Regions from separate parts of the Alteromonas sp. CI.11.F.A3 genome, predicted to be linked through region 4. Evidence: predicted binding sites of a transcription regulator. Region 4 holds the regulator's gene; each other region holds the start of a gene.

Region 1 (2,206 bases), 340 kb from region 4:
GGCGGCTACAACTTCACTTGGGAAGGTGCCAAATTTAAAGGCTCTAAAATGAGCCCGCTTAGTGGGTTTAAGCGCATGTTTGGTATGAATGGCTTGGTTGAGTTAATCAAATCTATCGCCAAAGTGGTTGTCATCGTTGGGATGGCGTTAGGTGCATTGCTGTTTTTTGAAGACGAAGCACTGCATCTGGATTTAGAGCTTTACCCGGGCAATATTTTTCACGCGTTAGATATGCTGAAATGGGCTTTTATCATGTTGGTTTGCGGCATGATACCTATTGCGCTTATTGATGTGCCTTATCAAATGTATAAGCACAACAAAGAAATAAAGATGACTAAACAAGAGGTGAAAGACGAGCGTAAAAACTCTGAAGGTGATCCTTTAGTAAAAGGGCGCATTCGTCGCTTGCAGTATCAAGCTGCCACAAAGCGGATGATGCAAGAAGTCCCTCAGGCTGATGTGGTGGTGACCAACCCAACCCATTATTCTGTCGCTATAAAGTATGATGACAGTGGTAACCGCGCCCCTGTAGTTGTGGCAAAAGGCACCGATGAATTAGCCATGCATATTCGTAAAATAGCCACCGCCAACGATGTGCCGCTTATTCCATCACCCATGCTAGCCCGCGCCGTTTACTACTCGACTGAAATTGACGGTGAAGTCCCTAACGCCTTGTTTATGGCAGTAGCACAAGTATTAGCTCACGTTTATCAATTGAAAGCACACAGGGCAGGCAAAGGAAAACGTCCCAAGCCGCTTAAACGTGACTTACCCATACCACCAGAGCTGCGCCGCTAGCGCGCTGCTCTCTGCTTGAATTAGAGCCTAACTCAAGCAGAGAGCAGCCCTCAAATATGTGTCTGAATCGGAGCTTGAGCAAAGGCTTATAACGAGACAATCTTTATTGTAGTGCTGAGAATTGCAGCCCTCCCACTTATGTTTAATCGGTTTTGTATAAAGCTGGCACGGTAGTTGTAATACTCATTGAAAGATAGCGTTAAGCGTCAATTTTCCGATAGAGAGACTCCCTGCAATGCAGTTATCCGGTTACCTTCAGCGATTCGATAAAAGTCAGCTGCAGAACATTACCAGTGGCTTAGGCGCTCCCATTGTTCTTCTTGCCATTATGGGCATGGTTATTCTTCCCATGCCGCCATTCCTACTCGACGTATTGTTCAGCTTTAATATTGCGCTGTCTTTAGTCATTATTTTGGTGGCAGTACTCACCCAAAAGCCGGTTGATTTCGGTATTTTCCCCCTCGTATTATTGATTGCTACTGTACTGCGATTAGCCCTAAATGTGGCCTCTACCCGTGTGGTATTACTGTACGGGCATGAAGGGGGCGATGCTGCGGGTAAGGTTATCGAAGCCTTTGGTGCTGTGGTCATTGGCGGTAACTATGCGGTGGGTGTGGTGGTCTTTGCTATCTTGCTCATTATCAACTTTAAAGTGGTCACCGCCGGTGCAGGGCGTATTTCAGAAGTAAGTGCACGCTTTACGCTTGATGCTATGCCAGGTAAGCAAATGGCGATTGATGCCGACTTGAATGCGGGCTATATCGACCAAGATCAGGCGCGTGCTCGCCGTGAAGAAATAACCGCCGAAGCAGATTTCTACGGTTCGATGGACGGTGCGTCAAAATTTGTGAAAGGTGATGCGGTCGCGGGCCTATTCATCATGCTGATTAATATTGTGGGCGGCCTTTTTATCGGCATGATTCAACACGGGCTAAGCTTTGGAAATGCTATTGAGGTGTACACCATATTAACCATTGGTGACGGTTTAGTGGCACAAATTCCATCGCTGTTACTGTCTGTTGCTACCGCAATTATTGTTACCCGAGAAAACGAAACCCAAGAAATGGGTAAAGAAATTCGTAGTCAATTGGGTAATAGCCAAGCCCTTTATATTGCTTCTGGTGTGCTGTTCGTAATGGGGATAATTCCCGGCATGCCTCATTTGGCCTTTATTGGTTTTTCAGTGCTTATAGCCGGTTACGCTTACTGGCAGGGTGTTGCCGCTAAACGCGAAGCAGAAAAGCCTAAAACCCCAGCGAATATAGTGAAAGATGACACGGTAGCGCCTGAAATAAAAGAGCTTGGATGGGACGATGTACAGCATGTAGACACCATAGGCTTAGAAGTAGGGTATAGATTAATACCCTTGGTAGATAAGTCCCAGGGCGGAGAACTGCTCACTCGTATT
Region 2 (2,206 bases), 1.2 Mb from region 4:
AGTGGTCGCTGAAGGGGTAGAAGACGAGATATCGTTAAATATTTTGAAAGAGTGGGGCTGTGATATTGCGCAAGGTTTCTTCATTAGCCGACCTTTAGCGAAGGATGCTCTAGAGGAGTGGTTAGAAAATTCACCTTTAGGCGAATAGACGTGAACCAGTAAATCCCTTATTGTTGGCAGAATATATGCATTATAAAAGCAAAGCCTGCTCAAAAGCGTGAGTTATTGCAGTTAGAGTGGGTAAACTGTGAAATTACTTCAAAAACAAGGATATTATTATGGACATTATTCGCATTATACTTTCAATTTTACTGCCCCCTCTAGGTGTATTCTTACAAGTTGGTATTGGCGCTCAGTTTTGGATAAACATCCTTCTAACATTGTTTGGCTATTTCCCTGGTGTTATCCACGCCGTGTACATTATTGCTAAACGATAGTTTATTTTACTAATTTTTAGTAAAACCAAACATTAAAAGAAAGGCCAGTATATGACTGGCCTTTTTTGTATTCGTAAGATTTAGGTAAAACGCGCGCCTAGTGAGGCGCGAGTTCTTTTGCCATTTCTTCTTGGTAAGAATCAGCAAGTTTATTCTTTTGAGAATCGTTAAGAAGTCGGCCTGCAACTTGGAAAAACTCTTGCTCTTCATCAGCAAGGTGATGCTCAACTTTTTCCTGAAGAGATTTTAAGTGACGTAGCCATCCTGGTGAGTCCATTTTGGTCTCATCCAGTTTTTCAATAAGCTCATCAATTTCATGATGCTCTGCAATACCATGACGGGTTAAATCGACAGCGTCATCTTTTTTAAGTAGAGGAGAATAAAAATGGCGCTCCTCTGCAATTGCATGACTTTCAAGCTGGTTTTTAAGCTCTTGGTAATACTCTCGGCGTGCAGCCGTGTCTCCACTGGTCTCAGCGAGAATTTTAAGTAACAGTCTTTGTTTCTCATGATCTTGGCGTAACGCTTCGAAAATCTTCATCGGTAATCCCTCAACTAGTTGAACTAAAAATATGGCGTAAAAAGCACTTTACACATTACACGTTTAGTTAATGCGAGAAGCGTTCCACTATATCGAGCTCACTAAGTCATTGTAAATTCAGCTTTTAGCGGTTACTTATTATTACGATACATAAGTAACCGCTTAAATAATGCATTTCTTACATAGGGTTTGCGGTAATCTTTACCTATAGCTATTGTGAAGCGGATTGACTGTTATTTTGCGCATGGTCTATACCAGTTAATACCCTAAGACTAGCAGGGTGTGTGGTGATATTGATTTCACGAGCGCTGAAAATCTCACCATCAACCGCATAAGGTACTTCTTCCTCAAAATAAAGGGATATTGATGGGGTTTGTTTGTGCCTGATGCTGTCTGAACTGGTTTTATATTCTTCAGGCCCAAAAACAAGCTCTGCCAAAGAGAGTAGTTGTCGGTCAGAAGAATCTTGCGGCGTTAGCCATGTGATATCTAATTTACCATCGGTTACATCAGGTAGATTTCCGCCTTGAGCAAGTGCGGTGGTAATTGGCGCGGCATTAGCTATTACTAAGCTTGGTGTTTCTAGATGCTGGGCTTCATCTTCATCAAACTTTACTTGAAAACTAAGGTTGTCATTTTTCCCTATGGCTTCCCATAGCCCCTTAAGGTAGGCAAATTGTCCACCTGAATCTTTCTCGCCCCGATCCGCGGCAGAAATCATATGCTCTTCAAACCCAACCGCAGCAACCAGTAACATCATTCGACCATTACACTGGGCAGTATCGATATCTGCAGTTTTGCCGTCAATAATGATGTCACATGCTGTACTGATGGGAACAATTTTACTGGCATATCCATGTAGCACCTGACAAAGGGCATTGGCAGTACCAAGTGGAATAACCCCTAGTGTGACGTTTTTATCGGTAAGGGCATTGGCCACTTCGGTGATGGTGCCGTCGCCTCCACAGGCAACAATAATTTGTGCCCCGTCGACTAAGGCTTCTTTAGCCAATACTTCACCGTTTATTTCAGCTGTTGTTTCTTTAACGGTAACTTTAAATTTTTCGTTTAGTCTTGACAGAATATCCGCCTTTTCAACTTCCCATTTACCCCCTCCAGCAACAGGGTTGGCAATAAGAGTAAGACGCTTAGTCAACGACAAGCTGCCGCCATTCTTTATTTTTTCAAGTGCTGCTAACTGATGTTTGTTAAGTCTTGCTGTAGAACG
Region 3 (2,206 bases), 270 kb from region 4:
TCTTTGGCCGCAAATAATTAGGTTTTTATGACTAGTCATCTTTATTCAGCATTATCACAACAGGTCGCTAATTTAGAGGGCCTGTGCTTGTTGCTGGAAAAAGAATTACATTTGATTAGCTCACGAGATGCAGAAACCTTGATGAGTCTGTTAGAAGATAAGTCTGCACTATTAGAGTCTATTCAGGCTGCCGACCAAAAAGTCGAGGCCTTATATCGTCAAACTACAGACGAAACAATTAGTGCAGATGAACAAGGGTTAATGGATAAAGCGAAAAGTCTGTTAGAAGACTGTAAGTATAAAACCCAAATTAATCAGAAAGCCGTAGAGCAAGGACAGCTTCGCCTCACACACTTACGGAATCTGATGTTGGAAGTTCGCGCTAAAGAGTCGTTAACCTACGATAAGAAAGGCAAGCCAAATGCTGGCCGTTTAGGTTCAGGTATTAGCGCCTAAATAATGCACTCGTCACAAAATGTCAAAATAAGAATACAAAAAAGCGCGTTTAATACGCGCTTTTTTGTGAGTGCTATTTAGCCATACATCTAAATACTTAGTAGTATTTAATGTCTTTGATTCTTTGTGGCTTCGCAGTCGTCAAATAAATGTCGTAAACGCGATGCATATCTAGTTCAAGTTCGGTGGCATAGGTATCTTCACCCACGGGGTAACTTTTTATTACCCTAGCCCCTCTAATGACTCCCTCGACAGAAGCCCGTAAGGTTTCATTATCCACCACAAGGCTAGACAGTGATTGATTACCTTCAATACGTTGTCCGTACACCTGCTCTGCAAGTTCTCTGTAAGCCTCTAGTTTTGACGCTTTGATTGCCATCAAGGTTTTCACCGTTTCGCTATCACCCCGTTGCGACATAATAGGGGCATAGCCTACAGCACTTAGCACAGGGTAACTGTCTGGCTCAACCGTCTCCCATTCCACATGTTTATCTACAAATAAACTGCATCCTGGCAAACCTGACAGGGCAGCGAATAATGCCGCTATCATCCATGCTCGGCAACTTACCAATTTCTTAAAAAACACCATCAGAGAAACCTCATTCTCAATTTTTCTATTAATGGATAAGCAATGTTTACGCCTAAATTTTAAATTTGAAACATTGGCATCTATTTCGCTTATATAAAATAGAGTAAAAATAGACACAAAAACTTAAAAAGAAACTGTTTTAAAAGAACACTGACCTAAATTAACTGATGTAGTGCTCCTTATCGCACTGCAACAAAAGGACAAGACTGTGCTTGGCATACGAACATTCGCTAAATTGTTTTTAGTTAGCATCTCTTCTGTTAAAAGAAGATATCAAGCTAGATACGCCAATGTCGCCTTTTTCATGGCGCTGTTTTGCCTTGCTACAGTAACGATAGGGCAAAGCCATGCCGCCTGGTATGAAGCCAAAGGCCAAGCCGTCATTGTAAATGGCAATAAAGAAAAAGCGCGTAGAGACGCCACTGAAGAAGCCCTAAAACAAGCTTTGTTATTCGCAGGTGCCTCGATAAGCAGTGTTCAGCAACTCACAAATGGGTTACTTGAAAGTGAAGATATTACCATTAGTAGTACAGGTGAAGTGGATCATCTCGAGCTTACTGATGAAGTGTGGCACAAGGATTATGTTACCGTAAGCGTCAGGGCAGATATCTTTCCTGCGGCAAAACAATGCACCGCAGTTAAGTACGATAAGAATATTGCCACCAGTTACTTTATGGTGGAGAACCGCAATCATTTGGTTGAAGGAAAGATACCTAACTTTTCAGAAGCAGTGACAAGAAAACTAGCGACCGAAATGTCGTCGCAGGCGCAGAATTTAAATTTAGCGTACATTGCTCCGCACACCACACGATGGGGAGTTAATGGGCTTGAAGAAAATGTGCGTGCATTGTCACAACAATCAAATGCACAGTTTGTTTTAATTGGTAGCATTAGTGACGTTAGTGTCGAAAGACAACGACCCTCTTCGTTTGCGTTCTGGAAGGAAGAAAAAGCCACCCGATACTTTTCGCTAAGCATTAAGGTTTTCGACGGTATTAATAGTGGCTTGCTGCTACAGAAAGATTACATTACTGAAGCCAAGTGGCCTTTTGACAGATTTGCTGATGTAGACGAATTTTCATCGATCTTTTGGCGAACAGAATACGGTAATGCAATTAAAAAGCAGATGCAGCAGTTAACCGCAGATATCAACGAGACTAT
Region 4 (2,206 bases):
TCAGAAAGTAAGGGATGTATACCTAGGAGAACAATTCAGGCTATAGTTACTGTAACCGAATTGTCACTTTCAGTTTTAAACACGGGTATATTCACAACAAGAGTTTAAAAATAAGACGTAGATGAAACCATCTTTACAGCTAAAGTTCAGTCAACAACTTACCATGACACCGCAGTTGCAGCAGGCAATCAAGCTGCTGCAGTTGTCTACGCTCGACCTGCAGCAAGAGATTCAGGAAGCACTAGACTCAAACCCACTTTTAGAAGTTGAAGAAGGCGGCGATGACCACCCTGTTGAGAAAAACAACATGGATGGAGACGACCCTTCTGTAGAAGCGGCTCCAACTGCATCTAGCGATTCGTTAGAAGCTGGAGATGCGCTTGAAAAGAATGACCTTCCCGACGAGTTGCCAATTGACAGCACATGGGATGAGTATTACTCGGCCTCATCTGCACCCGCTCCAGGTCCATCTAATAATGATGACGACCAACTGTTTCAGGGAGAAACTACCGACAATATTCAAGACCATTTGCTTTGGCAGATGCGTTTAACGCCGTTTTCGGATACCGACCGCGCAATTGCTACCGCCATTATCGACTCAATTGATGAATCTGGTTACCTCAACGTACCCATTGAACAGATTTTAGAGTCAGTGAATTCCGACGATGTTGAAGAATTGGTGGAAATGGACGAAGTTGAATGTGTACTAAAACGTATTCAAATGTTCGACCCTATCGGTTCAGGTTCACGTACTCCGCAAGAATGTTTGCTTGTGCAGCTTCGCCAGTTCTCAGACGATACGCCATGGCTTACTGAAGCAAGACAGCTTATCAACGAGTATTCAGATCTACTTAGCAGCAAAGACTACCGTACGTTAATGCGTAAGAGCCGTTTGAAAGAAGATCAACTTCGCGAAGCCATGCGCTTATTGCAAACGTTGAATCCTCGTCCAGGTAGTGCATTAATTACCAAAGAGCCGGAATACGTTATTCCTGATGTTTCGGTAAACAAAAAGAATGGCCGTTGGGTGGTAGAACTTAACCCCGATAGCCTGCCTAAATTAAGCGTAAATCAGCAATATGCTGCCATGAGCAGACGCTCTAAAAACAGCAGCGATTCGCAATTTATTCGCTCGCATATGCAAGAAGCCAAATGGTTTATAAAAAGCCTTGAGTCAAGAAACGACACCTTGATGAAAGTCGCGAACTGTATTGTGCAGCAACAAATGGGCTTTTTCGAGCACGGCCCAGAAATGATGAAACCAATGGTGCTTAATGATGTCGCAGAAATGGTAGATATGCATGAATCCACCATTTCACGTGTCACCACGCAAAAGTATATGCATACTCCACGTGGCATTTTCGAATTGAAGTATTTCTTTTCTAGTCACGTGGCAACGGAATCTGGTGGTGAGTGTTCATCTACCGCTATTCGCGCACTAATCAAAAAGCTTGTGGCAGCGGAAACGCCCAGCAAGCCATTAAGCGATAGCAAGATTGCTCAATTGTTGGCCGAACAAGGCATTAAAGTTGCCCGGCGAACAATAGCAAAATACCGGGAATCGTTATCGATTCCGCCGTCAAACCAACGCAAAAGCCTTATCTAAAGGCCTTGATAATTTAAGGAAGACGAAATATGCAAATCAACCTTACCGGTCATCATGTCGAAATTACTGACTCTTTGCGTAGCTATGTCGATACTAAGTTCAGCAAACTAGAGCGTCACTTTGATCACATATCTAATGTGCATGTCATCCTGAACGTCGAAAAACTCAATCAAAAAGCCGAAGCCACCATGCACCTTAGCGGCGCAGAAGTGTTTGCTTCATCTCATAATACAGATATGTATGCGGCGATAGACAGCATGATCGACAAGCTCGACAGGCAAGTTATCAAGCATAAGGAAAAGCTGAAAAAGCACTAAATATTAGTATGGAAATTCAAGCCATAGTAAGTTTGGACCGCACCGAGTGTGCGGTTCAATGTAATAGTAAAAAACGTATTCTAGAGATTATTAGCGACATTGCCGCTAAAAATAATCCCGACATCGATCAGGCCACAGTTTTAGCTAGCCTACTTGGCCGCGAACGAATGGGAAGTACGGGTATTGGCAATGGCATTGCATTGCCTCACGGTCGATTGCCGGGTTTAGAACACGTTATCGCCATTATTGTAACCAGTAACCCTGCCATCGATTTTGATGCGCT

What was found. Region 4 encodes sigma-54, which starts transcription at its own class of promoters, with help from an activator protein. Its sites were predicted from a motif close to GTTGGCACGNNNNTNGNNT; they were not measured.
Region 1: the regulator sigma-54 is predicted to act here: its motif matches at 960-978, upstream of flhA (flagellar biosynthesis protein FlhA).
Region 2: the regulator sigma-54 is predicted to act here: its motif matches at 1,049-1,067, upstream of R1T43_RS11920 (hemerythrin domain-containing protein).
Region 3: the regulator sigma-54 is predicted to act here: its motif matches at 1,118-1,136, upstream of R1T43_RS15965 (flagellar assembly protein T N-terminal domain-containing protein).

The regions. Positions count from the first base shown of each region.
Region 1 is NZ_CP136708.1:3,615,872-3,618,077, reverse strand. Features, by position in the region: gene flhB (flagellar biosynthesis protein FlhB) at 1-798, shown strand, start outside; gene flhA (flagellar biosynthesis protein FlhA) at 1,034-2,206, shown strand, end outside.
Region 2 is NZ_CP136708.1:2,758,123-2,760,328, reverse strand. Features, by position in the region: gene R1T43_RS11930 (GGDEF domain-containing protein) at 1-148, shown strand, start outside; gene R1T43_RS11925 (YqaE/Pmp3 family membrane protein) at 279-437, shown strand; gene R1T43_RS11920 (hemerythrin domain-containing protein) at 535-978, opposite strand; gene R1T43_RS11915 (diacylglycerol kinase family protein) at 1,190-2,206, opposite strand, start outside.
Region 3 is NZ_CP136708.1:3,685,529-3,687,734, forward strand. Features, by position in the region: gene flgM (flagellar biosynthesis anti-sigma factor FlgM) at 1-17, shown strand, start outside; gene flgN (flagellar export chaperone FlgN) at 28-456, shown strand; gene R1T43_RS15960 (LPP20 family lipoprotein) at 554-1,006, opposite strand; gene R1T43_RS15965 (flagellar assembly protein T N-terminal domain-containing protein) at 1,254-2,206, shown strand, end outside.
Region 4 is NZ_CP136708.1:3,952,582-3,954,787, forward strand. Features, by position in the region: gene lptB (LPS export ABC transporter ATP-binding protein) at 1-46, shown strand, start outside; gene R1T43_RS17010 (RNA polymerase factor sigma-54) at 122-1,606, shown strand; gene hpf (ribosome hibernation promoting factor) at 1,636-1,923, shown strand; gene ptsN (PTS IIA-like nitrogen regulatory protein PtsN) at 1,932-2,206, shown strand, end outside.